Regions from separate parts of the Dysosmobacter sp. genome, predicted to be linked through region 2. Evidence: predicted binding sites of a transcription regulator. Region 2 holds the regulator's gene; the other holds the start of a gene.

Region 1 (15,753 bases), on a different contig from region 2:
GTACTGGGCCGCCAACTCCCGGTTGACGGTGACCTTGGCCACGTCTGCCGCGGAGGCGTCCACGGTGATATAGACATCCACCTTGCCCCGGGAGACCGCCTTCTGGACGCAGGCCTTCACCGCGTCCTCGGCGAAGGTGTACATCCGGGGCATCTTCACAGTGCAGTCCAGATAGCGGTTATTGACGGAGCGCACCTCCACGGTGATGTCCCTCTTGTTGCGCATTTGTCTTGCCCGGCCGTAGCCGGTCATGCTCTTAATCATACGTTCTTCCTTCCTTCCCCGGCTCAGCAGCAGAAGAAATAACCGCCGCTGTTGCAGCAAAGATATAAGCAGCACAGCTCCGCGCACAGGTTGCCGCTGCAGGCGTTGGTGCCGAATACGCCGCCGTCGGGGCGGTAAGCGCTTTGTCCGCTGTTTTCCATATACTCCAGAGCGGAGCGGTACTCGGCGTTGCCGGGATCCATCTGGCAGGCGGTTTGATAGTAGCGCTTGGCCTCGTCCATCCAGCCCCGGCGGTAGCACACGGCGCCCTTGAGGAAGTTCCACTCGGCGTTGTGGTCGGAGTAGTTGGCCAGCAGCGCCTCCGCCCGGCTCAGATCCCCGGTGCTGATGGCGATGCGCACCTGCTGGAGCACGGAGCTGCCGGAGGCGGACTGCCCATAGCGCTGGTACCCGCCATACCCGCCGTACCCGGAGGAACCATAGCTGCCGGAGGAGCCGCCGTAAGAGGAGCCTGTGCCGGAGGACCGGCCGCTGCGCTCCTTGGTGATCTGCTCGTAGGCGGCATTGATCTCCTTCATTTTCTCCTGGGCCAGATCTGCCAGGGGATTATCGTGGTAATTGTCCGGGTGGTATTTCCGTGCCAGGTTCAAATATGCCTTTTTGACCTCCGCGTCGGTGGCGGTCTCCGGCACACCCAGGATCTGATAGGGATCGTTCATGTGGTTTCCTCGTCCTTCTTGTGTTTCTTTCTGTATCCGCCCCGGGCCACGCGGCGGTAAGTTCCGTCCAGCACCGCTTTTCCCACGGCGAAGAGGCCGGTGTAAACGGTGCTCTCCAGCAGCGGCCGCCACACGCCGAAGTCCCACAGCTCAAAAGCCGTGGTGATCATGTGGATGGAGTGATCCAGCGTGTACCCGAAATCCCGGCGGGCCTCCGGTGTCCACGTACCCTCCGTCAATCCGTAGCGCAGTGCCACGGGATTGTAGTTTCCGGAGGCAGCGTCCTCCTTCAGATCGTCTGCCGCGTCCACCAGGTAGATCCACCGGCCCAGGTGATAGAGCATCTGCTCCAGAACCCGGCGGCGGACAGGGTCGTCCACCTCCCCGGCAGCACCGGAGAGCAGCGATGCAAAGGCATCCGCCGCCTGATCCATGGAGGGGCAGCGCTCCTCCTCCAGCCGGGAGAGCAGCGTCAGCTGCTCCCGGGTGTGGGCATCAAACTCCGGCCGCCGGGCCGCCGCCTTCCGGTAGGATCCGGCAATGGCACCGCAGAGGGCCCGGTAAGCGATTCCCTTGGCCGCCCCATGATCCTGGGCCCCGTCCCGCAGCTGCCAGTAGGCCAGGATCACACTCTCGTCCGCCGCCAGCTCCAGTGCCGGGGAACCGGCATCGTAGGGCCGCTCCCGCAGGGGGCTGGCGGGGCACCGCCCGCACAGCCGGCAGGACTCCTCCCCCTCCGAGAGCAGGATGGCCAGGAACGTGAAATCATAATTCAGCAAGAACCGGGCCCGGAAGCCGTATCGCCGGGAGAGCTCATGGCAGAGCCCGCAGTAGATCCGGCGAAAGCGGTCCTGCTCCTCCTGCCCCAGGAGCTTCAGCGGCGGCTTTACATATCCAAACATACCCGCCGATGCTTAAAACAGCCTGACAATGGTAAAGGTCAACCCTCCCTGTCGGCGCAGCCGCCGGTCATAAGCCACGGCGATGAGGATGCCCAGCACGAAGCCGGCTGCCGCCACGCCATAGCGTACCGCCAGGCTGGAGACGGCGATGGTGGCAAAGTATCCCACCAAAAACAGCACGATGGGGGTCAGGTATACCAGCATGACGATGTGGAGCATCTTTTTGGTGCTGCTCTCCACCACCACCTTCTGACCAGGCTGGGCCCCAATGGGGTTCAGGGCTTTGGCCCGTACCGCCGCGCCGGTGACGCCGCAGCCGGCGCACTCCTCGCAGTCATGTCCGCAGGCGGACTTGCGGGGCACTGAGATCTCCGCCCGCTGGGCGTCCAATATCCGTTCAACTGTTGCGATCTGTGTCATAGTTTTCGTCTTCCTCCGTGCGCACCTGCGCACATTTCAAATTTTCTGATTGTCCGGCCGGGTCATTCCGACGGCTCCGGCTCGGGATTGTCACTGTCCGGCTGGGTGCCGTTTTCCCGGATGGTCACCTGCACCACATAATTGCCGGAAACGCCCACGTCCACACCGTTGACCTTGACTTGGGCAGGTACGGTATAGCTGCCGGTGGCGGAGCTGAGCTCCGAGAGATCCACCGTCACCTCCACGTCGTCACCGGTGACGGCGGCCACGTCTGCGGAGGTGCCGAAGACCGTCACCGTCAGCTCCGAGGTGAGGATCTCCGTAGTCTTTCCCTGGGGATAGTTGGACAAGGTGAAGTTCTGGGTCGTCACCTGGGCAGAGGTCATGTCATTGAAGGAGATCTGCAGCGTGGCCCGGGTGACGCCGCTGAGGTTGGTGCACCCCTCCGGGACGGTGATGGGGTAGCTGTACGTGGCGGTGCCGCTGTCCAGCAGGGACAATAGGTCAAAGGCCTCGCTGCCCAGGGTGATGCTGTCCACATCCCGCAGCACGCCTGCGTCACCGGAGACGGTGATGGTAGAGGGCTCAATGCGGTAGGTGACATTGCTGAGCCTGGCGCCGGGATGCTGCTCGAAATCAACTCGCAGCTGCAGCTCCTTGGTGACGATGATGGGCAGCGTCACCTGGATCTGCTCCGCATCGGCCTGAATGTTGGTGCCGTCCACCAGCTGGTCGTTTTCATCGTAGAACTGGTAGTCCAACATCTGGGTAATGGTCTCCGTGGCGTTGTCGTATTCCAGCACCACCTTGGCATAACTGACGGGAGCAATGTCCTCCTCCTGGCCGCGGATCTCAAGGGTGGCCGGGGAGATCTGCAGCTCACCGCCGGAGTATCCCTCCGCCACGGTGCCGATCTGCTCACAGCGGACGTCGATGGTCTTGCGGTCCAGCTCGCCGATGTTCACCTGCACCATGTAGGAGGAGGTGGAGGTGGTGGTGATCTTCCCCCGCAAAGCGCTGGGATAGAAGACATTGGGCGAAACCCGCTGCACGCCCGCCTCCGTAATGTCGGAGAGGTCCGCCTGAACCAGGATCTCATCCTTATCCAGCTTGGCGATATTCCACCGGGTTCCCTGGACCGTTAAGGTCACCTCTGTATCGGTGGCAGTGTCCCCCTCCCCCTCCAGGAGCATCAGCCCCCGGTCTGTCAGGGTGCTGGTTCCCAGGTAGTTGATGGGGACCGTATAGGTCTTTTCCACGATGGTGCCGTTGCTGACGTCCACCATCACCCAGATGGCCGCCGCCACCAGGATGGACAATACGATATACAGCGCCTTACGCTGGCGTTCCTTATTTTCCACCGTTGTCACCTCCGTTTTTCCGGGGCCGCAGGAGGCTCATCAGGTTGAACTTGGGCCGCTCCTCCCCCTCGTCCTCACCCGGGGGAAGCAGCTCGTTGCGCAGAAGATTTTCCAGCGTCTCCGGCTTGAGATGGCGCTTGAGCATGCCGCCGATGGCCACGGAGATGGATCCCGTCTCCTCCGAGACGATGACCACCACGGCGTCGGAGTTCTCACTCATGCCGATGCCGGCCCGGTGGCGCATGCCCAGGTCCCGGGACAGGTTCACATTCTTGCTCAGAGGCAGCATGCAGCCCGCGCCCAGGACCCGGCCGTTTCGCACGATGACGGCGCCGTCATGCATGGGCGCCTTGACGAAGAAGATGTTCTTCAAAAGTTCGCTGGAGACCGCCGCGTCCAGCACGGTGCCGCTGCGGACCATGTCGTCCAGCAAAATCTCCCGCTCGAAGACGATGAGGGCGCCGGTGCGGGAATGGGACATCTCGGTGCAGGCCAGCACCGTCTGTCCGATGGTCTGCTCCAGGGTGTTGCCCGTCTCGGTATGGGTGAAGAACGCGATGATCCTGCGGCTGCCCATCTGTTCCAGAATGCGCCGGATCTCCGGCTGGAACAAAATGATCAGCGCCAGGATGCCCATGTCCACCATACGGCTCATGAGATAGTAAATGCTGTGCAGCTGCAGGACATAAGATAAAAACAGAGCGATCATGAATACGCACAGTCCCTTCAGGAGACTGGCGGACTTGGTGCTCTGCACCAGCTTCAGTAGCTTATAAAGGACGAAAGCCATGATGGCGATATCCAACACATCCGTCAGCTGGATGGTCAGCAAATAGCGCCAGATCACGGCGGGCAGATTTATGATATCCAGTTCCATGGCAGCATCATCAACCCCTTCTGGCCATGAATACTTAGATTATATAAAATCTGCCTGTAGATTTCAAGGTAAACCATGCCAAAATTCACGGTCTGTTCAGAAAAATCAAGGCTTTTGGGTCAGGATCTCCTCCATGGCATCCAGGAATCCCTCCACCTCCCGGAGCGTGTTGTGGTCGGAGAAACTGACCCGCACGGTGCCGGTATCCACGGTGCCCACTGTCTCATGGGCCAGCGGCGCGCAGTGGAGCCCCGCCCGGACAGCGATGTCTTTTTCTCCCAGGGCCGCCGCTATCTCCTCCGCCCCCAGATCCCGGCTGGTGAAGGAGACCACCCCAGCCTGGCTGTGCAAATCCCCGTTGGCGTAGACCGTCACACCCGGAAGGCGCCGCAGGCCCTCCGACACCAGCTGGGCAAGGCGCCGCTCCCGCAGCAGGATATTCTCCGGCCCCCGTTGCTGCACATACCGCACCCCTGCCAGCAGCCCTGCGATGCCCGGGACATTGTGGGTTCCCGCCTCCAGGCGGTCCGGCAGGAAGTCCGGCATGGACTGGCTCATGGACTGGCTGCCGGTGCCGCCCTCCAGTAGCGTTCTCACCGGAGCCTCTCCGCTGCACAGCAGTACGCCGGTACCCTGGGGGCCATAGAGGCCCTTGTGCCCCGGCATGGCGATGAAGGCCGCCCCCAGGGCGTCCATGTCCAGCGTCAGGGCCCCCGCAGACTGGGAGGCATCGATGATAAAGGGCACGCCCCGCTCCCGGCACAACGAAGCGATCTCCTCCACCGGCTGCACGAAGCCGAAGACATTGGACACGTGGCAGCAGATCACCGCGTCGGTCTCCGGCGTAACGGCCTTGTCAAAGGCCTCCAGCACCGCCTCCGGCTGAAACAGGGCCCCCGCCGCCACAGTAGTCCGGGCTCCCAGGGCCGCCAGGGGCCGGGTGACGGCGTTGTGCTCATATCCGGAGATCACTGCCCGCCCTCCCGGCGGCACCAGGCTCTTGATGGCGATGTTCAGCGCGTGGGTGGCGTTGAGGGTAAAGGCCACGTTCTCGGGATTTTTCAGGTGGTACAGCTCCGCCAGGGCGCAGCGGCAGTCAAAGGCGGTGTCCGCCGCCCGGACGGCGGCCGGATACCCGCCGCGGCCCGGGGAACTCATGGTGGCCATGGCCTCCGCCATGGCAGCAGGAACCGTCCCGGGCTTCTGGAAGCTGGTGGCGGCGCTGTCAAAATAGATCATACGCGATCCCTCCCGCAGTTTTTTCGGGCCGGCGCCCGTGGGATGGTCACCGCACCTCCCGGTACAGTCCGCTTTGGTTGAGATAAACAGAAACGGGATCCAGAGACTCCCGGTGAATGACAGTCAGTGCCTGCGCCAGGTCTCCGGCGCGGATCTGCACCGCGTAGGCGCAGCCCTGGGCGGAAAGCTCCCGGGGGGCCCGGTAGATCCGGCAGGCGATGCCGGCCCGGCCCAGTGCCCGCTGCATCCGCTGGGCATAGGTCACGGAGCGGGCAATAATGAGATACTGCTCCACATAGACTCCTCCTCTCCGCCCATCCTATGCCAAAGGACGGCAAAGGTGCCTGTCATTCCAACAAAAAAAGGACGTGGCGCCCACGTCCTTTTTCTTCACTTGACCTTTTCCAGCAGCACTACCGCATGGGCCGCCATGCCGGAGCCGTCCCCGGTGAAGCCCAGGCCCTCTTCCGTGGTGGCCTTCACATTCACCTGCTCCGCCGCCACGCCCAGAGCCTCAGCCAGCTTTTCCTCCATCTCCCGGCGGTAGGGTCCTACCTTAGGGGCCTGGGCCAGGAGGGTGGCGTCGATATTCACCACCGCGAACCCCTTCTCCCGGAGAAGGCACCCCACCTCCCGCAGCAGCAGCAGGCTGGAGATCCCGGCGTAGGCCGGATCCGTGTCCGGGAAGAGCTTGCCGATGTCGCCCAGCCGGGCGGCGCCTGTAAGGGCGTCCATCACCGCGTGGGTCAGCACATCGGCGTCGGAGTGGCCCAGTAATCCCCGCTCATAGGGGATCTCCACGCCCCCCAGGATCAGCCTGCGCCCCTCCACCAGCCGGTGGACGTCGTAGCCGTGTCCGATCCGCAGATTCGTCATGTGTTCTCCTCCCCCAGCAGGGCCTCCGCGATCACCAGATCCACCGGAGTGGTGATCTTCAGGTTCCGCTCGTCGCCCTCCGTCAGCGTCACGCTCTTACCCAGCCGCTCCACGGCGGAGCAATCGTCCGTCACGGCGGCGCCGGCATCCAGGGCGGACTGCAGTGCCGCTTTCAGGAGGTCCGCCTGAAAGACCTGGGGGGTCTGTACCGCCCGCAGCCGGGCCCGCTCCGGTGTGGACGCCACGGTATCCCTGTCGTCCACCACCTTGATGGTGTCCTTCACCGGCATGGCGGGAGCCGCGGCGCCGCACCGGGCCGCCAGCTCCACCACCCGGTCAATGAGCTCCGGCGTCACCAGGGGCCGGGCCCCGTCCTGCACCGCCAGCAGTTCCGACCTGGGATCCGCCTCCAGGGCCGCCAGCAGCACGGAGTGTACCCGGTCCTCCCCTCCCCGGACCACCTTGGAGCATTTGCTGATTCCATATGTACGGCAGAGCTGGGAAATGGCCACCAGGTCTTCTTCCCGGGTGGCCACCACAATCTCGTCCACGCGCTCCGCCCGCTGCAGTGCCGTCAGAGTCCGCACCAGCACCGGCACGCCGTCCAGCAGCTCCAACAGCTTGTTGACGCCGCCCATCCGTGCAGAGCTCCCGGCGGCCGCCACCAGCGCCGTGCACCGGGGGCGGCGGGCCTGCTGCATTTTTTTGAAAAACGGAAGCATAAGAACCCTCTTTTCCTCAGCGGGATTCCGCCGTCTGGAGCATGGCGGCATCCAGCCGGGACTCCATGTCGGCGGGCGAGGCGTCCTCCGCCAGCACCAGCTCCGAAAGCAGGATCTGGCGGGCGCTGTGGAGCATCTTCCGCTCCCCGGTAGAGAGCCCCCGGCGGCGGTCCCGGCGCATCAGCGCCTTGATGACCCCCGCCACCTGGTAGAGGTCGCCGCTCTTGATCCGCAGGAGATTTTCCCGGTAGCGCTTGTTCCAGCTGATGGACTCGTCCACCGCGATGGAGGGGATGGCCGTCAGCAGCCGCTCCGCCGTCTCCCGGTCCACCACGGCCCGCAGGCCCACCGTCTGGCTGGACGCCACAGGGATCTTCAAAAGCAGGCCGCCCACAGGCATCCGGAAGACATAGTAGTCCCGCGTACTGCCTGCGATCCGCTCCTGTACGATGTCCGCGATCACACCCGCTCCATGCATGGGATGCACCACCAGATCCCCAATGGCGAACATATTCCGCTCCTTTCTCCTCCGACCGTTCGCTCCCTGTAGACACCTCTCGCATATCATAGTTAAGAATATTATACCGGCTTTCCATCCCTTTTACAAGGAATCTTAACAAAATTTTGGAATCATTTCCCGCAAAAAAGCGCCCCGGAGGGCCTTTGGAGCCTTCCGGGGTGCTTTATGCAACAAATTTACTTCTTGTTGGAGCGGCGCCAGATGTGCATCTTCTCGGCTTCCGCAATCAGCTGCTCGCGGAACTGGGGATGGGCGATGGAGATAATTCCCTCGGCCCGCTCCCAGGTGGACTTGCCCTTGGCGTTGAACTTGCCGTACTCCGTGACCAGCCAGTGGAGGTTGGTGCGGGTAGCGGTGACCACGGATCCCTCCAGCAGCGTGGGACGGATGCGGGACTTCAGCTCGCCGGTCTTCTTGTCGGTATAGGCGGAGGAGCAGCAGATGAAGCTCTTGCCGCCCTTGGCCAGGTAAGCGCCCATGACGAAGTCCTGCTGTCCGCCGGCGCCGGAGATGTGGTGGGTACCGGAGGACTCGGAGGACACCTGGCCGTAGAGGTCGATGTCCACGGCGCCGTTGATGGACATAAAGTTGTCGATCTGGGACACCCGGGCGATGTCGTTGACATAGCTGACGGGGGCAGCCATGCACTCGGGGTTGTTGTTGAGGAAGTCGTAGAGCTTCTGGGTGCCTGCGGCGAAGGCGTAGGTCTGCCGGCCCCGGTCAAAGGGCTTGCAGGCGCCGGTGATGCGGCCGGCCTTGGACATGTCCACGAAGGCATCCACGTACATCTCAGTGTGCACACCCAGATCCTTCAGGTCGCTCTCAGCGATCATCTGGCCGATGGCGCTGGGCATGGAACCGATGCCCAGCTGCAGGCAGGCACCATTGGGGATCTCGGGAACCACCAGATTGGCCACCGCCAGATCCACCTCGGAGGGCGTGCCGGAGCCGCCCAGGATCTCCATGGGAGGATTCTCGCCCTCCACGATCATGTCCACGTCGCTGATGTGCACGCAGTTGTCAAAGCCGCCCAGGCACACGGGCATGTTCTTGTTGACCTCCACGATGACGGTCTTGGCACACTCGCACACGGCCTTCAGGTGGGAGCCGCCGGGGCCGAAGTTGAACCAGCCGTGCTCGTCCATGGGCGCCACCTGGAACATGGCCACATCCAAAGTCTTGATGCAGTTACGGTAGTAGCCGGGCAGCTCGGAGTAGCGCAGGGGGATGTAGTAGGCAAAGCCCTCATTGACGGCCTTGCGCTCGATGCCGCTCATGTGCCAGGAGTTCCATGCGAAGTGCTCAGCGGCATTGGGCACGTCGAAAATCGCCGGCCGGTGGGTCAGGATGCCGCCCCGGATGTTGACGTCCTTCAGCTCCCCCATCCGCTTGGCCAGAGCCACGTCCAACGCATTGGCGGAGCAGACGCTCCAGCCGTAATCCACCCAGTCACCGGACTTGACGGCCTTCACTGCCTCGTCAGCGGTGGTCAGTTTCTGCTGATACTCTTCCCGAAAGCTCATGTCTTTGTTCCTCCCGTCAGATATGGATATGTCGCATCACTTGTATGATGTCAGTTGCGTTGTCTGATTTCCAGCGTCTCAATTATAGCATGCCCATCTGGGCAATGCAATGAAAACGTGAAAAAAATCACAAAATTTTTCAAAAAAGAGGCAGACCGCAGGGGCCTGCCTCTTTGGTTGTCTGCGCGGCGAAGAGATTACTCTTCCTCAGCGGGCTCCTCCGCAGCAGCGGGGGTGAGCAGAGCGCGGATAGACAGGGAGATCTTCTTCTTCTCCTCGTCCACAGCGGTGATCTTGGCGTCCACGATCTGGCCCTCGGACAGGACGTCCTCAGGCTTCTCGATGCGGTGGTCGGCGATCTGGGAAATGTGGATCAGGCCGTCCACGCCGGGTACCACCTCAGCGAAAGCACCGAAGCTCATCAGCTTCACGATGCGCACGGAAGCCACGTCGCCCACAGAATACTTGTCCATGAAGACCTGCCAGGGATCGATGCTGCGATCCTTGACGCCCAGGGAGATCTTGCGCTTTTCGGGGTCAAAGGAAATGACGTACACCTCCAGGGTGTCGCCCACCTTGCACACCTCGGCGGGGGTCTTGATACGGCTCCAGCTCAGCTCGGAGATATGTACCATGCCGTCCACGCCGCCGATGTCCACGAACACACCGTAGGAGGTCATGGACTTGACGGTACCGGTGTAGTGCTTGCCCACTTCGATGTTGGCCCAGACGGCCTCCTGCGCGGCCTTGCGGGCCTCGTCGGTGACGGAGCGGATAGAGCCAACCACCCGGCGGCGGGCACGGTTGACCTCGGTGATGCGCAGCTGGACCTTCTGCTTGACCATAGCGGAGAGATCAGCGCCCCGGGGCTGGCCGCTCTGGGAAGCGGGAACGAACACCCGCACGCCCTTGACGGACACCACGATGCCGCCCTTGTTCTCCTCGGTGACAACGCCCTCCAGGACAGTCTTGTCCTCCACGGCCTGCTCGATGTTCTCCCAGACCTTCACGGCGTCCAGACGCTTCTTGGACAGCTCGGCATAGCCCTCGATGTCGTTGACGCGGACGATGTAAGTCTCGATGGTATCGCCCACCTTGACGATATCCTCGGGCTTGGCGTTGGGGTCGTCAGAAAGCTCGCTGAGCTTGATGTAGGCTGCCTGCTTGGCGCCCACATCCACCTGCACCTCGGTGGGGGTAATGGCCGTTACGACACCGGTGACCTTCTCTCCTGTATTTAAAGTTTTGAAAGACTGATTCAGTAATTCCTCGAAGGACTCCTCTTTGCCCTCGGCCGCTTTGATTTCTTCACTCATGGCTGCATATACCTCCTTAATGATGCCCGCAGGCGTGGAGGCACCGGCCGTAAGTCCAGCGGCCCGACACCCCCGGGCCCACCCCGCCGGAAGCTCGTCCGCGTCTTCCACCTGGAACACGCGGGAGCACCTCTTGGAGCAGATCTCCGTCAGATGTCTGGTATTGGCACTTTTACGGTCTCCCACCACGACCATCACGTCCACTTTGCCGGCGATTTCCGCCGCCTCCGTCTGACGTTTTTGCGTAGCATCACATATTGTATCAAAGATTTTCGCGTTTGTACACTCTTTTTTTACGATTTCGCAAGAAGTTTCAAAAAGTTCACGAATGCAGGTGGTCTGGGCCACCACTGTCAGAGGGATCTCCCGGCGGTGCGGATCCTCTGCCAGCCAGCGCTGTACGGCCTCCGGCCCGTCGAAGACCAGCGGGTGGCTGCACCAGCTGGCAACACCCACCACCTCCGGGTGGCTGGGCTCGCCGATGATCACCGGCTGGCGTCCCTCCGCCTCCGCCTGGGCCACCAGGCGTTGGATGCGGATGACATTGGGACAGGTGGCGTTGACACAGGTAACTCCCTGCCGCTCCAGATGGTCCAGCACGCTTTTGAGCTCCCCGTGGGAGCGGATCACCACGGTGTCCCCCGCCGTCAGGGCCGCCGGATCCGCCGTCTTGCGCACGCCTTTGTTCGCCAGATCCTCCACCACGTGGGTGTTGTGGATCAGGTCTCCCAGCATCCAGCACTGCCCTGCCTCCCGGGCGGTGCGCTCCGCCAGCTCCACCGCCCGCTTGACGCCATAACAAAAGCCGGCGCTCCCGGCCAGAATCACATCATTCACAGCGGATGCTCCTCTCCCAGGGCGTAGGCCCGGCGCATCACCTCATTGGCGATCTGCTGGACCTCCTCCGCCGTTCCATGGCGTCCGGTATAGGTGGGACGGTAGGGTTCGCCGAAGATCAGACGGGTCTTGTGGAAGGGGCGCTTTTTTCCGTCCACGAACACCGGAACGAAAATGGCGCCGGTGCGGATACCGATGACGGCCACGCCGCCTTTGATCTCCACGTCTCCTTCCTTCTCCACCCGGGTCCCCTCCGGGAATACCAGCAGGTTCTCCCCGTCCCGGATGGTCTTGATGGCAGTCTTGACGGAATTGATGTCAAAATTGCCGCGATCCACCGGGAAAGCCCCCAGCTTTCCCACAATGGGCCCCAGTACCGGGATATGAAACAGGGAATCCTTGGCCATGATCCGCAGCCGGTAATTCACCGGCGTGGTGATGCCGATGAGGACGGGATCCCAGTTGCTGGAGTGGTTGGCACACAGCAGTGCCCCGTGGGGAGGCAGGTGCTCCAGGCCCGACACCTCCAGCGGGTGGAGGATCCGTACCAGCGGGCCCAAAACATGCCAGACCACATTAAAAAATCGATTCAGGGGTTTCATAGCTTCTCCTTAATCAGCTTTTCCAGCGCATCCAGGCTGGCATCAAAGTCCAGCTGTGTGGTATCCACCCGCACAGCGTCCTCCGCCTGGCGCAGGGGCGCCACCGGGCGCTCCGTATCGTTTTTGTCCCGCTCCAGAATGTCGGAAAGGACCTGGTCGAAAGGCTGCGGGGTTCCCCGCTGCTCCAGCTCCAGGCAGCGGCGATGGGCCCGTTCTTCCGGCGTGGCGGTCAGGAAGATCTTCACATCCGCATTGGGAAGCACCACAGTGCCGATATCCCGGCCGTCCATGATGACGCAGTGGCTCCGGGCCAGGGACCGCTGCATCTCCAGAAGATAGTCCCGGACGCAGGGGTGGGCGGACACCAGGGAGGCATAGCGGGACACCTCCGGCAGGCGGATGTCCTTCGTCACATCCTCCCCATCCAACATCATATGCTGCAGCCCGTCTTCTCCGTACCGGATCTCCAGGTGTACCTGATCCAGCATGGCCGCCACCGCGCTCTCATCCTTGGGATCCACGCCGCTGCGCAGGGCCCGCAGGCCAATGGTCCGGTAAATGGCGCCGGTATCCACATAAACAAAACCCAGCCGCTCCGCCAAGCGCTTGGCCAGAGTGCTCTTCCCCGCGCCGGAGGGGCCGTCAATGGCGATACTGACCGCTTTCATGCTACATCCTTCTCTCATCATTCTCTCACGCACCGGCGGCGGAACGTCCTGCCGCGCGTCCGGTTGCCCAGGCGATCTGCAGGTTGAAGCCGCCGGTATAGGCGTCTACATCCAGCAGTTCTCCTGCAAAGTATAATCCCTTTACAATTTTTGATTCCATTGTTGCAGGATTCACTTCCGACACCTTCACGCCTCCGGAAGTGACGATGGCATCCGTCACAGGGCAGGGCCCGGCGATCTCCACCGGGAAGTGCTTGAGCAGCACCAGCAGGCTCCGCCGCTGCTCCCGGGTGATATCGTGGACCTTCTGGTGGGGCGGGATGCCGCACTCCTCCACCACCACGGGGATCATCTTCTGGGGCAGCAGATCCCCTAATGCGTTGGCAAAGTCACTGTTGGCGTACTTCTCAAAATCCGACAGCAGCCGCTTGTCCAGGGTGGGCTCATCCAGCGCCGGCTTGAGGTCAATCTCCAGCCGGTAGTGCTTTTTATCAAAGTACCGCATGTGGGCGGAGGCAGAGAGCACCAACGGCCCACTGACGCCGAAATGGGTAAAGAGCATCTCACCGAAGTCAGTATAACACTTTTTGCCGTTTTCCAGCACCGTGAGCTGCACGTTCCGCAAACTCAGCCCCTGCATCCGTGCACAGCGGTTCCCCTGCTCCCGCAGGGGCACCAGGGACCCCCGCAGAGGCGTCACCGTGTGCCCGGCCTGGGCGGCCATCCGGTGCCCCTCCCCGGTGGAGCCGGTGGCGGGATAGCTGACGCCGCCGGTAGCCAGGATCACCGCGTCGGCGGGATAGTCCCCCCGCTCTCCCCGGACGCCCCGGACTGCCTCCTCCGCGATATCCAACGACACCGCCCGATCCCGGACCAGGTGCACCTTCAGTCGTTTCAGCCGCCGCTCCAGGGCTCCGCTGATGTCAAAGGCCCGGTCGCTGACCGGGAACACCCGGTTGCCCCGCTCGGTTTTCAGCGGGACGCCCAGAGCCTCAAAAAAAGCCATGGCATCCCGCCCATCAAAGTCAGAAAATGCGCTGTAAAGGAATTTTCCATTACGTGGTATGTTGGCCATCAGCCCCTGTATGTCCGCGTTGTTGGTAACGTTGCACCGGCCCTTTCCAGTGATATTGAGCTTTTTGCCCAGCCGCTCATTGGGCTCCAGCAGCGTCACCTGGGCCCCCTGCTCCGCAGCGCAGATGGCGGCCATCATGCCGGCGGCACCGCCGCCTACTACCGTAATGCGCTTACTCATCGTCCACCTTCCCGAATACGCCGTAGGCGTTCCAGATATCCTCCAGCTCTGCGAAGGTCCGGGAGACATCGGTGCCCAGCCGGTAGCCCACGGCAATCAGCAGGGCATTCACCAGAGACAGCGGGGCCACCATGGAGTCCACGAAGGAGATCATCTCGCAGGGGGCCAGCAGCGCCGCGTCGGAGAGCTGGTACACCGGGGAGAGCATATTGTCCGTAATGGCCACGATGGTGGCCCCCCGGTCCTGGGCAAACTTCACGGTGTTCATGGTGACATTGGAGTACCGGGGGAAGCTGATGGCGATCATCACATCTCCGGGGCCCACCCGCAGCAGCTGCTCGAAGATCTCTCCGGCGGCGTTGGACTGTACCAGCGTCACGTTCTCAAAGAGCAGGTGCATGTAAAAATTCAGGTATCCAGCCACATAAGAAGACGAGCGCACACCCAGAATATAAATGTGGCGGGCCTCCATGATCTTGTCCACCACCCGGTCAAACTCCTTACGGTCGGCCTCTCCCACCATCATCCGCAGCTTGTCCATATCGGACTGTACCACGGCGGAAAGCAGGTCCTGTCCGGAGAGCAGGTCCCCCGCCGCCTGGATCCGCTGGGTGGAGGTCAGACGGCTGCGGATCATCTCCTGCAGCGCCCGCTGCATGCTGGGATAGCCGTCGTACCCCAGCTCCGAGGCAAAGCGCACCACGGTGGATTCACTGACGCCCACCTTGGTGCCCAGCTTGCTGGCAGTCATAAAGGCCGCCTTGTCGTAATTTTGCAGAATGTAATTGGCGATCCGCTTTTGCCCCTTGGAAAAGCCGGCCATGCCGCTTTCAATGGTATGCAGGATACTCTTTGCCACGTTCGTTCCCTCCGTCATCTTCGCTGGAGCGCCGCCGGTCATCCGGGCAGCCCTCTCTCCGTAGGACGCCGCTTCATCCGCTGCGTCCTCCGGCCGCTGATCAGGTGTGTATTATACCATACCCCGCTGCCGATTCCAATGGTTTTTGCAGGATTTTTGTCGAATCCTGCAAGTTTTCCATCGTCCTTCAAAAAGAGAACCGGCGCGGTGCCCTCCAGAGGCCCGCGCCGGTCAGTCCCGTGCCAGGGCACGGTATTCATCTTCTGTTAAGTATCTCCACTTGCCTACTCCCAGCGTTCCAAGCTCCAGGGTATGTTCCCGGATGCGCTGGAGGCGCTTCACCGTGACGCCGCAGGCGCTGCACATCCGCCGTACCTGCCGGTTTTTCCCCTCGTGGATGGTGATGGTCAGCTCCGCCGTACCGCCCGTCCGGCGCAGCACCTCCACCCGGGCGGGGGCAATGGGCTCTCCCTCCAGCTCCCGCATGGCCCGCAGCCGGTCCTCCACACCGGAGACCCGGCCGTACACCCACACCCGGTAAGTCTTGTCCACCTGGTGACGGGGATGGAGCAGCCGCTCCGTCAGGGCACCGTCGTTGGTCAGCAGCAGCAGCCCCTCGGAGTCCAGATCCAGCCGGCCCACCGGATAGACCCGCACGCCGCACTCCGCCACCAGATCGGCAACCGTGGGCCGCCCCTTCTCATCGGAGAGGGTGGAGACGTAGCCACGTGGCTTGTTGAGCATCAGGCACACCGTCTCCGGCCTGGCGGAGAGGGGCTGCCCGTCCACCCGAATGTCGTCCCGATCCGGGTCTGCCCGCTGCCCCAGCTGC
Region 2 (15,753 bases):
ATGAATATAATTTGCTGTATATAAATTGGTCTTATCGAGATTTTCCATCTAACAGTTTTTTAGAGCCTTGGGCATTATTAACAAATGAAGTCAATGGAATACTGATGCATCCGAATATCGCAAACGCAATAGGTGTACATCCAGATGCATTAAAAAAGATCACGGCTATCATTGTATATACAGAATCCCTGGAAGGTCTTATGTTTTCGGACTTCAGATATGTATGGCAACGAAATGGCGTTGGTCCAAGATTTCGCATGTGGGTTCTGGATGAGGAACTTCGACATGCAGAACTTGAGGACAGATCTGATGTTTTGTTTAAGATTACAGGAATGAACCCGGATAAGGTCTGCAACCAAAGGCTAATGGCAACTCACTCGCCTTATCCAAGCGAAGACGAAATTTCAGTTTTATCCGAATTACTAAAGAACATAGACGATAATCTATTAACTTAGATATGTTTGTTTGACACTATAGACGCCTGAAAAGAGGGCCTCTCGTAAAAACATTTTACGAGAGGCCCTCTTTTGGTACGCCCGGCTGGATTCGAACCAGTGGCCTACAGAGTCGGAGTCTGTCACTCTATCCAACTGAGCTACGGGCGCATATTCACTTGCAGGGGATTTGCGCTGTATCTCAACTGGAACCGCCGGAAATGTCGGAGTCTGTCACTCTATCCAACTGAGCTACGGGCGCATGTAAAACGTGTCATCCACGCGTGCTTAATAGTATAGCAATCTTTTTCGAATTTGTAAAGCTTTTTGAGGAAATTTTTTTGTGTCAAAAAAGATTGTTAAAAAATTTGACAATTAAGGTGGAATGGGCTAAACTAACTTTTGAGAATATTTTAACAAGACCCTAAGATTCGGAGGGAATTGCATTGAAAAAGGAGAATATTTCAGACGCCGTCATTCGGCGGCTGCCCCGCTATTACCGCCAGTTGACGGATCTTTGCCGCCGGGGTGTCGTTCGGATCTCCTCCCACTCGTTGGGGCAGGAAATGAATATCACCGCTTCCCAGATCCGACAGGACTTCAGCTGCTTTGGAGAGTTCGGACAGCAGGGATATGGGTACAACGTTGAAGAATTGCGCTCGGAGATCGGCCATATCTTGGGCGTGGACAACGATCATCACCTCATCATGATCGGCGTGGGTAATCTGGGCCATGCGCTGCTGCAAAACTTTCCCTTCGCTTCCACCGGATTTTCTGTGGATGCGGCCTTTGATGTTTCCCCCGCAGTGGTGGGGTCTACCGTCAACCACGTCCCCATCCTGTCCCTCAATGATTTAGATGACTATATCCACACCCACACAGTAGATGTGGTGGTGCTCACCATCCCGCAATCTGTGGCACAGGATACCGCAAACCGCCTGATGAGTCTGGGGGTGAAAGGCTTCTGGAACTTTACAAACGTGGAACTCTCCAGTCCCTACCCCGATGTAAAATTTGAGAATATCCACTTTGCAGACAGCCTGCTGACCCTCAGTTACCGCATCGCCAACCGCTGATCCCGGCTGCTGGATCGGAAAGACGAAAGGATACATCATTTTCATGAAGAAATTCACCGTTCTTCTCGCCGCCTGCCTGGCGATTTCCGCAACGCTGATGCTGGCGCTGGCCGCTGGCGGAAGTTCCGGCGATCCTCTGGTTTCGCTTTCTCATTTGACCGGCACGTTTACCGATACGGTAAATAACCAGGTGGATCAAAAGCTGAACGCATCGGATCAGCAGCTTCTGGAGCAGCTCTCCAGCGGAGATCTCTCCTCCGCCTCCGCTTCCACTTGGGCAGAAACACGGCTCAAGCAGGGCGATGTGCTGGTTGGAACCACTGGAACCAACGTTCTGCTCCTGGCGGGCAGCGCCCATGTGACCTTCGCCTCCGGCGCTGTAATCGACGTCACCACTGGTACCGCTGTCTCCAGCGGCACGGCATTGGCGGCAAACCACCGCTATATGGTAGCGGAGGATACTACCGCCCAGTTTGCGGTCACCTCCAAAACCGCGGTACTGGATTATCAGGGTCCCTATTCCTTTACCTATTCCAGCGCTACGGACTACAATGCCATCGCCTCCGCTCTGAAGACCATCCATCTCTTCCAGGGCAGCTTTACCGGCTACGGCAGCGGCTATGATCTGGAGGTTTCCCCCACCCGTCTTCAGGCCCTTATTATGTTCATCCGGGTTCTGGGGGAGGAAAATGCCGCGCTGGCCTGGTCCGGCACCACCCCCTTTACCGATATCACTCCCGGCACCCAGGCCGCCCAGTATGTGGGCTACGCCTATGAAAAGGGATACACCAACGGCTATACCGCTACCACCTTCCAGCCCTCTTTGGGGATCACGGCCAACCAGTATGTGGAGTTCATGCTGCGGGCCCTGGGGTACAGCTCCTCCGGCAACACCAATCTGTCTGACACTCTGGATCGTGCCTGCGCCAGCGGCGTCCTCAACTCCAACGAGGCCGCTTCCCTGCGCAGCGGCACTTTCCTGCGGGCGGATCTGGTCTATGTCTCCTATTATGCCTTGGACGCCATGGTATCCGACGGCAGCGGCACTCTGGGCAGCGTTCTTCTGAACAAGGGCGTGTTCACCCGGCAGGAATGGACCGCTGCTCAGTCCCTGGTAACCAGCGGCCGGAAATAAGAGCCTCCCTTCTGTCACCACCTCCCCCCTGTTGCATACTATGGACTGAGGCCGGTCGGGCCGGCCTACGATATCTTAGGAGGTTCCGGTATGTGCAATAACGGTTTTGGTGGAGGCAACTGCTGCTGGATCATCATTCTGCTGATCGTTCTGTGGTGCTGCTGCGGCAGCGGCAGCTCCAACGGCTGCGGCTGTGGCTGCGGCAACAACAACGGCTGCGGCTGCAATCCCAACTCCTGCTGCTGAGCGTGCATAAGAATAACGCCCCGTGTCCATCCGGACACGGGGCGCTTCTTTTTATCCCAGGATCCCCAGATGTTCCAGTAAAATCTTGGCTCCCAACAAAATCAAAATCACACCGCCGGTGATCTCCGCCCGCTTTTGATAACGGGTGCCGAAGTAATTGCCGATAGCTACCCCCAGCAGGGAAATCACAAAGGTGGTCACACCGATCACAGCAGCGGCCTCCAGAATTACCACTTCCAAAAACGCGAAGGTGACACCGATGGCCAGAGCATCGATACTGGTCGCAATCGCCATGAGAAAAAGGCGCTTGAGATCCAGATGCTCTCCGGCGGAACAGCCGTCCTCCGCTTCCTCCTCCGGTGCAAACGCCTCCCGCACCATATTTCCGCCGATGATCAGCAACAGGAAAAACGCCACCCAATGGTCAAAACTCTGGATGTATCCGGCAAACTGAGATCCCAGCAGCCAGCCGATCACAGGCATCAGAGCCTGAAAGCCGCCGAAAAACAGCGCAATGACGGAAGCGTGCCGCCAGTTGAGCCGCGGCATGCTCAATCCCTGACACAGCGACACCGCAAAGGCGTCCATAGACAAGCTCACACCAATGAGCAGCAATTCCAAAATTCCCATATACTCCCCTGATTTCCTCTCACAAGATCACCGGAACCTCCCGCCGGATGGCAAGGCTCTCCGGCGTCACATCACAGTCCCAGGCACACACGTGCACTCCTGCAGCCGCTGCCTCCCGCAAAGCCTCACCGAAGGCAGGATGGGTGTCGTCATTGGGGGCCACACTGCGGACGTCTTTCATTTGTACCACAAAAAAGAGGGTAGCGTCAAGCCCGGAACGCACAGCCTTCTGCAGCTCCCGGATGTGCCGGACACCCCGCTCCGTAGGCGCATCCGGAAAGCGGGCAGCACCGTCCTCCTCCAGCGTTACCCCTTTGACCTCTACCAGATGACTTCCATGGGCCGTCTCCACGCAGAAGTCCAGCCGGGAATCCCCCCACCGGTACTCCGGCCAAAGGGATCGGGTGTCCGGCAGGAAGCGGCCGGCAGCGGCCCATTCCGCAAACACCCGGTTGGGGGCCTGGGCGTCCATATTGATCAGGCGGCTGCCCTTTTCCACCGCTATGAGATCATATGCTGTTTTCCGGGCAGGATTGTCCCCTTTTGCCAGATATACCGTGGCTCCCGGCACCAGCAGCTCCCGGCACCTGCCTGTATTTTTGACATGGACTGTCTCGATTCCCGCCGCAGTCTCCACATGGGCAATAAAGCGGTTGGGCCGGTCCAGAAATGACCCGCCAATGACATTCCGGTATCGCATGACGCCCCTTTCCTCCGGGATTTCCCCGGCAATGTGATATCTGATAAAAGAATAGCATACATCAAGTCTTGCGGGTTGCCAAGATTGAACCGGTCAACTCCTCAATTTTCGCCCTTTTTCACAGTGGATATCCGTCACCGGCTGGAATGTCAAAAATAATGCACAAATATTCAGTTGATTCTATGGTGAAATATGTTAAAATATAACTAAAACTTGTAAAGGAGGCAGCTATGGACTACAGCAGCGCATTTGTATGCGTGATGGGTATGGGAACGGTGTTCTTCGGTCTGGTCTGTCTGATCGGTCTGACGAAACTCATGAGCGTGATATGCGGCAAAGGGAAAACGGCCCCTGTCGCCTGCCGGAGCCCACAGGTCCCGCCGCCGGAACCCATCCGACCGGAGATGGTAGCCGCCATTTCCGCCGCCATTGCGGAAGATCTGGGGACGGACGTCACCGGCATCCGCATCCGCTCTATCAAGCGGCTGTAACTGGAAACCAGGAAGGGATTGGAGAAAGGTCAATGAAAAAGTACAAAGTCACGGTCAATGGTGTCCCCTATGAGATCGAACTGGAGGAACTGACGGGACCCTCCCCGGCGTCCGCGGCTGCTGCCACAGCCGCCCCCGCTGCTTCCGCCCCTGCCGGCGGTGAAACGGTAACGGCCCCCATGCCGGGAACCATCCTGTCTGTCAGCATTGCCCCGGGAGATCCGGTAAAGCGGGGACAGGTTTTGATGATCCTGGAGGCCATGAAGATGGAAAACGAGATCATGTGTCCCCGGGACGGCCGGGTAATATCCGTCAGCGCCGCCAAGGGTGCGTCGGTGGAGTCCGGCACGGTGCTGTGCGTCATCCAGTGACAGACTGGAGGGCGGTATGGAAGCGATCCTGAATTTTATCAACAGTACAGGTTTTTACCAATTCACCCAGGAGGGCAACTGGAAATGTCTCATTATGATCGGTATTTCCTGCGTACTGCTGTACCTGGGTATCGTGAAGAAGTTCGAACCGCTGCTGCTGGTTCCCATCGCCTTCGGCATGCTCTTGACCAACCTGCCGGGGGCGGAGATGTACCACGAGATTCTCTTTGCCGGGGGGCATATCCACTGGGATCTCTTCGGCGGCGCTGAAATTACCCAGGCCTTTCTGGACGGCCTTGCGGCAGAGGGTGTTTCAGACACGGTACTCGCCACCGTCACAGTAGGGCAGACCATCTCCGTGGGGCTCATTGACGTATTGTATCTGGGCGTGAAGCTGGGCATCTATCCCTGCCTGATCTTCATGGGTGTGGGCGCCATGACGGATTTCGGCCCTCTCATCGCCAACCCCAAGAGCTTGCTGCTGGGGGCCGCCGCACAGCTGGGCATTTTCATGACCTACGTAGGCTGCCGCCTGCTGGGCTTTACCGGCCCGGAGGCCTCCTCCATCGGCATCATCGGCGGTGCCGACGGTCCTACCGCCATTTTCGTTACCGTCATGCTGGCCCCGGCCCTGCTGGGCCCCATCGCGGTATCGGCATACTCCTACATGGCCCTGGTGCCGGTGATCCAGCCGCCCATCATGAAACTCCTCACCACGGAGGAAGAGCGCAAGATCGTCATGAAGCCCCTGCGGGAAGTCTCCAAGCGGGAGAAGATCGTCTTTCCCATCTTGGTGACGGTCTTTGTTGCACTGCTGGTCCCCTCTGCCGCTCCGCTCATTGCCTGCCTGATGCTGGGCAACCTCTTCCGGGAGTGCGGCGTTACCGAGCGGCTCAGCAAGACGGTGCAAAATGAACTGGTCAATATCGTCACCATCTTTCTGGGGGTCTCCGTGGGCGCCACCGCCACCGGCACCACCTTCCTCAGCCCCCGGACCCTGGCAATTCTGGCCATGGGCATCGTGGCCTTCGGCTTCGGCACCGCCGGCGGCGTGCTGCTGGCCAAGTTTATGAATCTGTTCCTCAAAGAGAAGATCAATCCCCTCATCGGCTCCGCCGGAGTCTCCGCCGTGCCTATGGCGGCCCGGGTATCCCAGAAAGTGGGCCAGGAGGCCAACCCCGGCAACTTCCTACTGATGCACGCCATGGGCCCCAACGTGGCAGGCGTCATCGGCTCCGCCATTGCCGCGGGCGTCCTCATCTCTTTGTTCGGGTAAAGGAGAATGGCTATGGAATTCTTATCCAAGACCCCCCTGTATCTCACCGATACCATCCTCCGGGACGCCCACCAATCCCAGGCGGCCACCCGCATGCGGCTGGAGGATATGCTCCCTGCCTGCGAAGTGCTGGACTCCATCGGCTACTGGTCCCTGGAGTGCTGGGGCGGTGCCACCTTCGACGCATGCATGCGCTTTTTAAAGGAGGATCCCTGGGATCGGCTGCGGCAGCTGCGCAGGGCTCTTCCCCACACGAAGCTGCAGATGCTCTTCCGGGGCCAGAACATCCTGGGCTACAAACACTACGCCGACGACGTGGTGGACGCCTTCTGCGCCAAAAGCATTGAGAACGGCATCGACATCATCCGGATCTTCGATGCACTCAACGACGTGCGCAACCTGGAGCAGGCCATCCGATCCACCAAGAAGTACGGCGGCATGGTAGAGGCTACCTTGTCCTACACCATCTCCCCCATCCATGACGAGGAATACTTCGTAAAACTGGCCCGGGAGCTGGAGCAGATGGGAGCCGACGTCATCTGCATCAAGGATATGGCAAACCTGCTGCTGCCCACGGCGGCCTATTCTCTGGTGAAACGCCTCAAGGAGACGGTATCTGTCCCCATCCACCTGCATACCCACAACACCACCGGCACCGGCGACATGGTATATCTCATGGCGGCTATGGCGGGGGTGGACATTGTGGATACCGCCCTCTCTCCCCTGGCCAACGGCACCTCTCAGCCCGCTACGGAATCCCTGGTGGCCACTCTCCAGGGCACTGTCCGGGATACCGGGCTGGACCTGAATAAAATGAGTGAAGCGGCTGCCCACTTCCGCAAAGTTGCCCAGCGGCTCAAGGAGGAGGGATCCCTGGATCCCAAGGTGCTGAATGTGGATACGAACACTCTCCTCTATCAGGTACCAGGCGGCATGCTCTCAAACCTCATCTCCCAGCTCAAACAGGCTGGAAAAGAGGATCAATACTATGAAGTTCTGTCCGAGATTCCCCGGGTGCGGGCGGACTACGGCTACCCGCCTCTGGTGACCCCCTCCAGCCAAATTGTGGGCACCCAGGCGGTAATGAATGTCATCACCGGGGAACGGTATAAGACCTTCACCAAAGAATCCAAGGCCATGCTCCGGGGAGAGTACGGAAAACTTCCCGGCACCGTGAACGAGGATGTCCGGGCCAAGGCCGGTATCTCTCCAGAGGAGGTCATCACCTGCCGCCCGGCGGATCTTTTGGAGCCGGAGCTGCCCAAATACCGGGAGGAGTTCCGGGACATTGCCAAAAGCGACGAGGACGTTCTCTCTCTGGCTCTGTTCCCCCAGGTAGCCCCCAAGTTCCTCGCCTGGCGGGACGGCCCCCATGAAGCATCGGTATCCCCCAAGCCCTCTGCACCTTCCGACGCTGACACCGTCCGGGAGCTGTACGTGGAATATCAACCTTAAATCTAAAAAAGAGAGACACCGAGAACCGGTGTCTCTCTTTTTGGATAGCAATGTCATTTCAGATAACTCAGCAGCCGTCCGGCCTCCATGGCCGCCAGCGCCCGGACTCCGTCAAAGTCCACATAGGGATTGTAAACTGCCTCCAGGCGGTCGTGGGCAGCTTTGGCGTCCATCAGTGCATGCCGTCCCTCCTCCCGCAGCAGTGCCGCCATACGGGTCTCAAAGCGCAGCCGGGCGCGCTTTTCCGCCGTTCCCAGAGCATCCAGCCGGATCCGGCGGAAGGGCTTTTTTCCGTAGTCCATTCCTGGCCGGGAGGTCACAAAGGCCAGCCCCAGTCCCGGTACCAGCAGATGCTCCAGCCGCTCCGGCTCCTCAGGGGCTGGACAGGCGATGACGTCCCAGCCGTTTGCCGTGGCCTCCCGACGGAGCATCTCCAGCAGCGGCCCCGCCTGCTCCCAGCTGTCTGCGAACTCGTAGACCTTGGGGCAGAGGACATCCACGCTGTCAAAACGCCAAATGTAGCCCTTGTGGGTCATGCTTCCCAAAAAGCGGCGGAGGGTGCGCCCCTGCTGTCCGCCCCGGCGGCGCAGCTCCCGGGTGATGATGCCTCCCACACGCTTTTCCGCCCGGGGCCGGTCAAATCCCGCGGCCACTGTCCGAACGGCATCCAGCTCCACAGACCGGGCGGCTTTCAGGTGGCGGTAAGCCCGCTCGTAGGCGGCCTTGTAGGTATGGGTGTGGGCCTTTACCTCCTCTGCATCCCGCTTGGCAGCGGACAGATCGTAAAATCTCCCCAAATCCACATACCGATCCACCGCTGCCGGGTATTTGGGCTCAAGCACATGGGGACTGGTACCGTCGGCCACGGCACAGCGCAGAGCTGGCAGCACCACGCCGTCCAGGGAGTCGGGATCACCGGAGCACCACAGATATTCCACCGGCGTACCCGCCTCCTCCATAGCCCGGCCGATCTCCCGCATAAAGGTGTTCTTTCCCACTCCGGGGCCTCCCTTGAGAATCATCAGATCATAGGTATCCTCCAGGTCGGTCAGTTCCGAAAACAGGTTCTGGAACCCGTTTCCGCTGTTTGCTCCCACGAAAAAATTCGTAACCTGTGCCATAATCTCCCTCCAAGTTTTGTTCTCGTTTTCAGATTATGGCGCTCCGGCTTGGCCTGACAGCGTTTTTCCGGTGTTTTTTCCTTCCTCCACGGCAAATTTTTATTTTTTCGGAAAACAGGGTGCACGGGCGCAGTTTTCTTGCTATAATAATGTGCATGTACCCAGGCAGTACCCTGGTGGCGACTCTACACAGCGAGGCAGGCGACAACAGCTATGGACTATCAATTCTCCCACAGCACGGAACAGGAGCGGGCCGCCCGGCGGGCACAGCGCGCAGCACAGCGAAAGCGCAGGCGGCGTCAGCATCTTCGGCTGCAATGCCTGCGTCTGGCGGCGGTACTCATTCCCCTGCTGGCTGTTTGCCTGATCTGGTATGCCATACAGCCGGAGGAAACGCAGGATCCCACAGCTTCCGTACAGGCGGCGCAGATGGAGGTGCAGACGCCCCCGGCGGAGCCGGAACCGGAACCGGCATACACGGTAAAACGAACGGCACAGACTGCCGCCATCTCCGCTGAGGCCGACAGCCAATACGCCGTGGTGATCGATCTTGCCAACGGTACCATTCTGGCGGAAAAAGCCGCTGATACCCGCATCAACCCCGCCTCCATGACCAAGATCCTGACGCTTCTTGTAGCAGTAGAACAAATTGAAAAAAAGGATGTCAGCCTGGACGACACCTTCACCATGACGCTGGAGGTAACGGATTATTGCTATGTCAATGAATGCAGTGTCGTGGGGTTTTTGAACGAGGAGGTCATCCCCATCCGGGATCTGCTTTACGGGACTATCCTCCCCTCCGGCGCCGATGCCGCCCTGGGCCTTGCGTACTACCTGTGCGGCTCCCAGGAGGCCTTTGTGGAACTGATGAATGCAAAGCTGGAGGAACTGGGCCTATCCGATACCGCCCACTTTACCAACTGCGTGGGCCTTTACGATGAAGCCCACTCCTGCACCGTCACCGATATGGCGCTGATCCTGAAAGCCGCCATGGAGAACGACCTGTGCCGGGAGGTCCTCTCCACCCACATCTACCACACCCAGCCCACTGCGCAGCACCCCGAGGGGCAGGATCTGTCCAACTGGTTCCTGCGCAAGATCGAGGACCATGTGCCGGAGGGGCTGGAAGTCGTGGGCGGCAAAACGGGCTATGTGGTCCAATCCGGCAACTGTGCCGCCAGCTGGGCTGAGACCTCTGACGGCAGCCGCTATCTCTGTGTCACAGGCAATGCTCACAGCAGCTGGCGGGCCATCTATGACCATGTGGCGCTGTACACCCAATACTGTCTTCCTGAAACAGAAAGCACCCCGTCGTAACGGGGTGCTTTTCCTGTTTGGTTAGAACTTCCCACCAGGACTTTCGGTCCTCTCACAGCAGAGACCGGCGCTTCTCTGCGCGGTGCATATCTGTCACAAAAACAGCTGATTCTCCTTGGGCTCTGTGAAATTGGCCTCCAGCATGGCTACATGGCTGAGAAATGCGGGGTCGTCAAAATACTTTGCGTGCTTGGTGCACTTGCGGACACAGGCCTGGCACTTGATGCAGGTACCCGGCACCAGGGCGGTATTCTTCGGATCAATGGCTCCCATGGGACACAGGCGGGCGCAGGCACCGCAGTCAGTGCACTTGCCCAGATCCGTCTGGGGCTTTGCTTTGAGGAACTTGGCAGGCTGGCCGTCAATTCCCTTGGGTACATAGTAAGGCGCGTCGGCATCGCCGGGTACGGTAATAGGGGCCGGAATCTCTGTCAGGGATTTCACCTTGTCTGCAATCTCCCCCGCAAAGGCCTCCATCATCCGCTTGTCATCCCAGTCCGGCCGGCCATCAGCCAAGGCGTCCGTAAACGCGTGACGGCAGGCAAAGGCCCCGGCCGCCACGGTGTGGAAGCCACCGGCCTCCAGACAGGCGCACAGCTCCGCCAGGGAGTTGTCAAAGCTGCGGTTGCCAAAGGTCACCAGTCCCACCGCCAGAGCTCCGTTCCCCAGGATCTCCTCCTGCACGAAGGGCAGCATCTTATTGGGCAGCTTCCCCGCATAGGTGGGCATTCCCAGCACCACCAGGTCAGAATCTGCAAAGGAAAGCGCTTCTCTCCGCTCACCGGGCCGGGTAAAGCTCCGGCGCTCCAGAGGAAGCCCCAGCTTCCCGGCCAGGGATTCCGCCACCGTGTTGACCACCTTGTCCGTGTTGCCGGTGGCACTCCAATACACTGCCCAGACTTTCTTTTGTTCCATCTGTCCTTCCCCCTTTTCTTACAGTTGCCACAACAGGCGCCAGGGAACTCCCGGGCGCCTGTTGACGGTCACAGCGAAAAATCCGCTTCGTTCAGTTTGTCGGTATCCAGCACCGCCGGACGAGGCGGTACCCGCTTCAGGGGATCATACTTGAAGGAACGGCAATGATCCTCCACCGCCATGATCCCGTGCTTGACACAGGCCACTTCCCGGTCATTGATCTGCTGCCCCCGCTGGCAGTAAGCACAGCGCGGATCGATATTCTTCCGAAACAGCATGCAAGTCCTCCCCCCTTCACAGTGCTTTTCTCAGAGCGTATACAGCTTTACAGCGCCGTTCTCCGCCGTGGCTTTCACCTGGGTGATGGGAGCGTCATAGCTGTCAATGATCTTGGTGGCCATGGGATCCTCCAGCTCCTTTTGGATGGTGCGCCGCAGGTTGCGGGCGCCATAGGTGAGAGAGTAGGACTTTTCCGTCAGGAAGTCCACCAGGGCGTCGTCATAGGTAAAGGCGATACCCTTATCCTTCAAAGAGGTTGCCAGTTCGTCCAGCATAATACGGGCAATGGATTTGAAATTCTCTTCGCTGAGGCGGTTGAAGCAGATGACGGCGTCCACGCGGTTGATGAACTCGGGACGCAGGAACTGCTGCAGCGCCTTCATGGCACGGTCGGCATCCTGCTCATTGGCGGAGCGGCCAAAGCCCACGGTACCCTCCTTGGTGGCACTGCCGGCGTTGGAGGTCATGACGATGATGGTGTTTTCAAAGTTCACCTTGCGGCCGTGGGCATCGGTGATCTCGCCGTCGTCCAGGATCTGCAGCAGTACGTTGAGCACATCCGGATGGGCCTTTTCGATCTCGTCAAAAAGCACCACGGCATAGGGCTTGCGGCGGATCTTCTCCGTCAGCTGTCCGGCCTCGTCATAACCCACATAGCCCGGCGGGGAACCCACGATCCGGGAGACGGAATGCTTCTCCATAAACTCGGACATATCCAGCCGAATCAGGGAATCCGGCGTGTTGAACAGGTCATTTGCCAGCTGCTTGACCAGCTCCGTCTTGCCCACGCCGGTAGCGCCCACAAAGATGAAACTCACCGGCTTATGCTTGGGGCTGATGCCCACCCGGTTGCGCCGCACGGCGGCGGACACGGCGGCGATGGCCTCGTCCTGGCCGATGATGTGGGTCTTGAGCCGCTGCTCCAGCTGGCTGAGCCGTTGGAATTCCTGCTCCCGGATCTTGGAGGCGGGGATCTTTGTCCAAAGCTCGATGACATGGGCCAGATTGTCCATGCTCAGCTGGGGATCGCCCTTTTCGCAAAGGGCGGTGAGCTCCGTGTTCAGCTGGAGCTCCTTGCTCTTGAGGAAGGCCATGCGCTCGTAATCCGGCTCGGCGCCCTCCTGAGCTCCCTGCTCTTCCAGCATGGTGCGCTCTTTCTCATAATCGTCCAGCTCCCGCTGGATCTGCATGCGGCGGGAGATATCCGGATCCTTGAGGTTCAGGTCGGAGCAGGCCTCGTCGATCAGGTCGATGGCCTTGTCCGGCAGGAAGCGGTCGGTGATGTAGCGTTCGGAGAGCACCACCGCCTGGCGCAATATCCCCTCGGAGATCTTGACACCGTGGTACTGCTCATACTTGGGAGCCAGGCCCTTGAGGATCTGCACGGAATCCTCGATGGAAGGCTCATTCACCGTCACTGGCTGGAAGCGCCGCTCCAGGGCAGTGTCCTTCTCGATGGACTTGCGGTATTCATTGAAGGTGGTGGCTCCGATCACCTGGATCTCGCCCCGGGAGAGGGCGGGTTTGAGGATATTGGCGGCATTCATGCTGCCCTCGGCATCGCCGGCACCCACAATGTTGTGGACTTCGTCGATCATCAAAATGATGTTGCCCAGGCGCTTGACCTCGTCAATGAGGCCCTTCATCCGGGACTCAAACTGGCCCCGGAACTGGGTACCCGCCACCAGGGCGGTGAGATCCAGCAGATAGACCTCCTTCTCCCGCAGCTTGAAGGGGACATTGCCGGCAGCGATGCGCTGGGCCAGACCCTCGGCGATGGCAGTCTTGCCCACGCCGGGCTCACCGATGAGGCAGGGGTTATTCTTCTGTCGGCGGTTCAGGATCTGAACCACCCGCTCGATCTCCTGCTCCCGGCCAATCACCGGATCCAGCTTGCCCTCCTTGGCCTTTTGCGTCAGGGAGATGCAGTAGCTCTCCAGATATTTGCGCTTGCCGTTTTTTCCGTCTTTCCGTTCCTTCTCCCGGCCCCGGGGCGCACTGTCCTCAGAAGAGGCGCCGCCCTCACCGGCCCGGGGCGCGTCGGATCCGGAGAACAACCGGTTCAGGAAGGGGAACGTGGCGGTCTTGCCCTCCTCTTCCTCCTCCCCGGCGTCCTCTCCGCCGGGCAGGTCCTCGATATTCTCCACCCCGTTGAAGGCCTGCATCATCTCATTGTTGATGGTGTCCAGATCCTCGTCGGAGATCCCCATGCGCTTCATCATCTCGTCTACCTGCGGGAGCCCCAGCTCCTTGGCGCACTTGAGGCAAAGGCCCTCATTGGTGGTCTTGTCCCCCTCCATTTTGGAGATGAACACCACGGCGACGTTTTTCTTACATCTTGAGCAAAGTGTTGGCTGCATCATATACCTCCAGATTATCAGACGGGCTCAAATTGCCCCGTCATGAGAGAAACGACAACACGCCCAGCGGCGTATTGGCGGTAAAAAACTTCAAAAGATGGGTTCCGGCGAAAGCTCCGGTCTCAAAGGACATCCCCAGCCGCCGCAGGATCCACACTGCCAAAAACAGCACCAGCGCGCCCTGGATCAGCCCTACAGCACCGCCGCCCAGACTGTTGAAAAGGTGCAAGCCGGGCAGACGCGCCACCAGATCCATGGCCTTGAGCAGCATCCGCAGCAAAAGCACCAGCAGCACAAAGGACACCAGAAACAGCAGGCTGGAAACGATGGTCCGCGTCATGCTCTCCACCACGGCGGTGGCAATGGACACGCCGGTATCCCGCACCGTGTCCTGGACCTGCTCCGTCAGGGACTCCCGTACGTCGCTGTCCAGTCCGATCAGGGCCAGCAGCGCCTCGATGCCGTCCGGATCTTCCGTATCCTCCTCCGGCATTTCCACCGTCTGCTGGGCCATGGCCTCATCCACCTGCCGGGTGACTTGTTTGGTAAGCAGCGGGGAGACCGCCTGGGTCACCGGTTCGGTCAGGGCGCTGGTGATGAGGGACGCCCCGATCAGTGCCGCCACCAGGATCACCAGCCCGGCCGCGGATTGCAGCAGCCCGCGCTTCACACCGTTGACTGTGAAAAATACCAAAATCAATGCCACAACGATGTCTATTATAACAGCTGCCGTCATGCTTGCCTACCTTTCTTCGTGTAAACGTTTTGTGAATTTCAATTTTTCCGGGGAATCACGGCAAAAACACTTTGGCAGAGTCCGCGGAAAGCAGCAGAGCCGAGCCATCCGGCCGCTGCAGCACATCCACGGCGGATCCAGTTCCCACCAACGTGGCATAAGTCTCCAGCTCCGGCGTGTAGATCACCAGCTGATCCGTATACAGCACCGCCAGATAGCGGCCTGCCGCCGAGACCCCCACCACTTCCTCATTGACATCCAGGGAGGCCAGTTCCGCGCCGTCCTCGCCGACGGTGACTAGGCGTCCCACGCTGCCGGAGCGGTAGCGGTTGAGCAGCAACGCGGTAAAGCCGTCTCCCCCCAGGTCGTACTCCCGCAGATAGTTTCCCTGATAGGAATAAGTCCACTGGTTCTCCCCCTGCCCATCCGTCTGATTCAGGCAGGAATCCGTCACTGAGAGCAGGGAGCCATCCCGCTCCAAGATCTCCAGCAGGAGGCCGTTGGAAATATCGTAATCGGCATAGGAGGGGATCTCCACCCCGGAACCATCTGCGGTGGTCTGCTCCCCCTTTTCTTTTAGGTCGTAGAGCACCACATTGCTGACGAACACACTGTTCTCCTGTCCCAGGGTCACTGCCGCCAGCTTCTGTCCGCCGGCAAAGGAGCATGCATCCACCACAAAGCGCTGAGAAGAATTGAACGCAAACAGCAACTCTCCGGTGAGGTCGTAGACACTGACGCAGCCTTTATAGTTTTTCTTTTCTGCCGTCACCGCCAGATAACCGTCCTCACTGAGGCTGACGGAAATAATCAGTTCATCCTCCCCGGTCTCCATCTCCAGCACCTGGCCCTCCCGGTTTACCACCAGGATCTCATTTCCTCCCACGTCATAAGCTGCCGCCCACTGCCCCGCGCATTCCAGCGCGGGAGCACTCATGCGGATGGGAACAGACCAGATGTCTTCCCCATCCTGGCCAACCAGCCGCAGTGACGTGTCCGAGAGAACCACCAGCGTGTCCTCCAGCAGGGCAAACCGATTGGATGAAGATTCGTCATAGCGGTACTCCGCCTCTCCGCTGCTTTCGGCGCCGCCGTAGCTGAAATACCGGCGCAATGCGTCAAAGCCGGTGCCGTCCCGCCAGGCGGCCAGGGCCACGATCCCCAGCACGATGACCAGCACCAGCAGGAAAATCAGAAACCGGCGCAGGCGG

The links. The regulator Rex, encoded in region 2, represses fermentation and respiration genes when NADH is low (regulators of the CRP and FNR family bind a similar motif). The targets are predictions, from matches to a motif close to ATTGTTAANNNNTTAACAAT.
Region 1: the regulator Rex is predicted to act here: its motif matches at 9,499-9,518, upstream of ACT67G_RS01775 (butyryl-CoA:acetate CoA-transferase).

The regions. Positions count from the first base shown of each region.
Region 1 covers NZ_DAWBAJ010000003.1:80,832-96,584, forward strand. Annotated here, with positions in the region: gene ACT67G_RS01720 (YicC/YloC family endoribonuclease) at 1-264, opposite strand, end outside; gene ACT67G_RS01725 (J domain-containing protein) at 288-944, opposite strand; gene ACT67G_RS01730 (DUF5685 family protein) at 941-1,846, opposite strand; gene ACT67G_RS01735 (SoxR reducing system RseC family protein) at 1,859-2,266, opposite strand; gene ACT67G_RS01740 (CdaR family protein) at 2,329-3,627, opposite strand; gene cdaA (diadenylate cyclase CdaA) at 3,617-4,504, opposite strand; gene ACT67G_RS01750 (aminotransferase class V-fold PLP-dependent enzyme) at 4,610-5,743, opposite strand; gene ACT67G_RS01755 (DUF3343 domain-containing protein) at 5,790-6,038, opposite strand; gene ispF (2-C-methyl-D-erythritol 2,4-cyclodiphosphate synthase) at 6,134-6,619, opposite strand; gene ispD (2-C-methyl-D-erythritol 4-phosphate cytidylyltransferase) at 6,616-7,341, opposite strand; gene ACT67G_RS01770 (CarD family transcriptional regulator) at 7,358-7,852, opposite strand; gene ACT67G_RS01775 (butyryl-CoA:acetate CoA-transferase) at 8,038-9,384, opposite strand; gene ACT67G_RS01780 (bifunctional 4-hydroxy-3-methylbut-2-enyl diphosphate reductase/30S ribosomal protein S1) at 9,582-11,537, opposite strand; gene ACT67G_RS01785 (lysophospholipid acyltransferase family protein) at 11,534-12,139, opposite strand; gene cmk ((d)CMP kinase) at 12,136-12,807, opposite strand; gene ACT67G_RS01795 (NAD(P)/FAD-dependent oxidoreductase) at 12,833-14,062, opposite strand; gene ACT67G_RS01800 (MurR/RpiR family transcriptional regulator) at 14,055-14,921, opposite strand; gene ACT67G_RS01805 (pseudouridine synthase) at 15,153-15,753, opposite strand, start outside.
Region 2 covers NZ_DAWBAJ010000024.1:16,439-32,191, reverse strand. Annotated here, with positions in the region: partial or broken gene ACT67G_RS07645 (hypothetical protein) at 1-455, shown strand, start outside; tRNA gene ACT67G_RS07640 (tRNA-Arg) at 529-605, opposite strand; gene ACT67G_RS07635 (redox-sensing transcriptional repressor Rex) at 881-1,510, shown strand; gene ACT67G_RS07630 (S-layer homology domain-containing protein) at 1,554-2,645, shown strand; gene ACT67G_RS07625 (hypothetical protein) at 2,736-2,891, shown strand; gene ACT67G_RS07620 (manganese efflux pump MntP) at 2,943-3,521, opposite strand; gene sfsA (DNA/RNA nuclease SfsA) at 3,541-4,221, opposite strand; gene ACT67G_RS07610 (OadG family protein) at 4,452-4,712, shown strand; gene ACT67G_RS07605 (biotin/lipoyl-containing protein) at 4,745-5,083, shown strand; gene ACT67G_RS07600 (sodium ion-translocating decarboxylase subunit beta) at 5,100-6,359, shown strand; gene ACT67G_RS07595 (pyruvate carboxylase subunit B) at 6,366-7,814, shown strand; gene ACT67G_RS07590 (hypothetical protein) at 7,868-8,935, opposite strand; gene ACT67G_RS07585 (D-alanyl-D-alanine carboxypeptidase family protein) at 9,149-10,252, shown strand; gene ACT67G_RS07580 (4Fe-4S binding protein) at 10,346-11,167, opposite strand; gene ACT67G_RS07575 (hypothetical protein) at 11,236-11,445, opposite strand; gene ACT67G_RS07570 (ATP-dependent Clp protease ATP-binding subunit) at 11,476-13,806, opposite strand; gene ACT67G_RS07565 (CvpA family protein) at 13,847-14,542, opposite strand; gene ACT67G_RS07560 (DUF5711 family protein) at 14,598-15,753, opposite strand, start outside.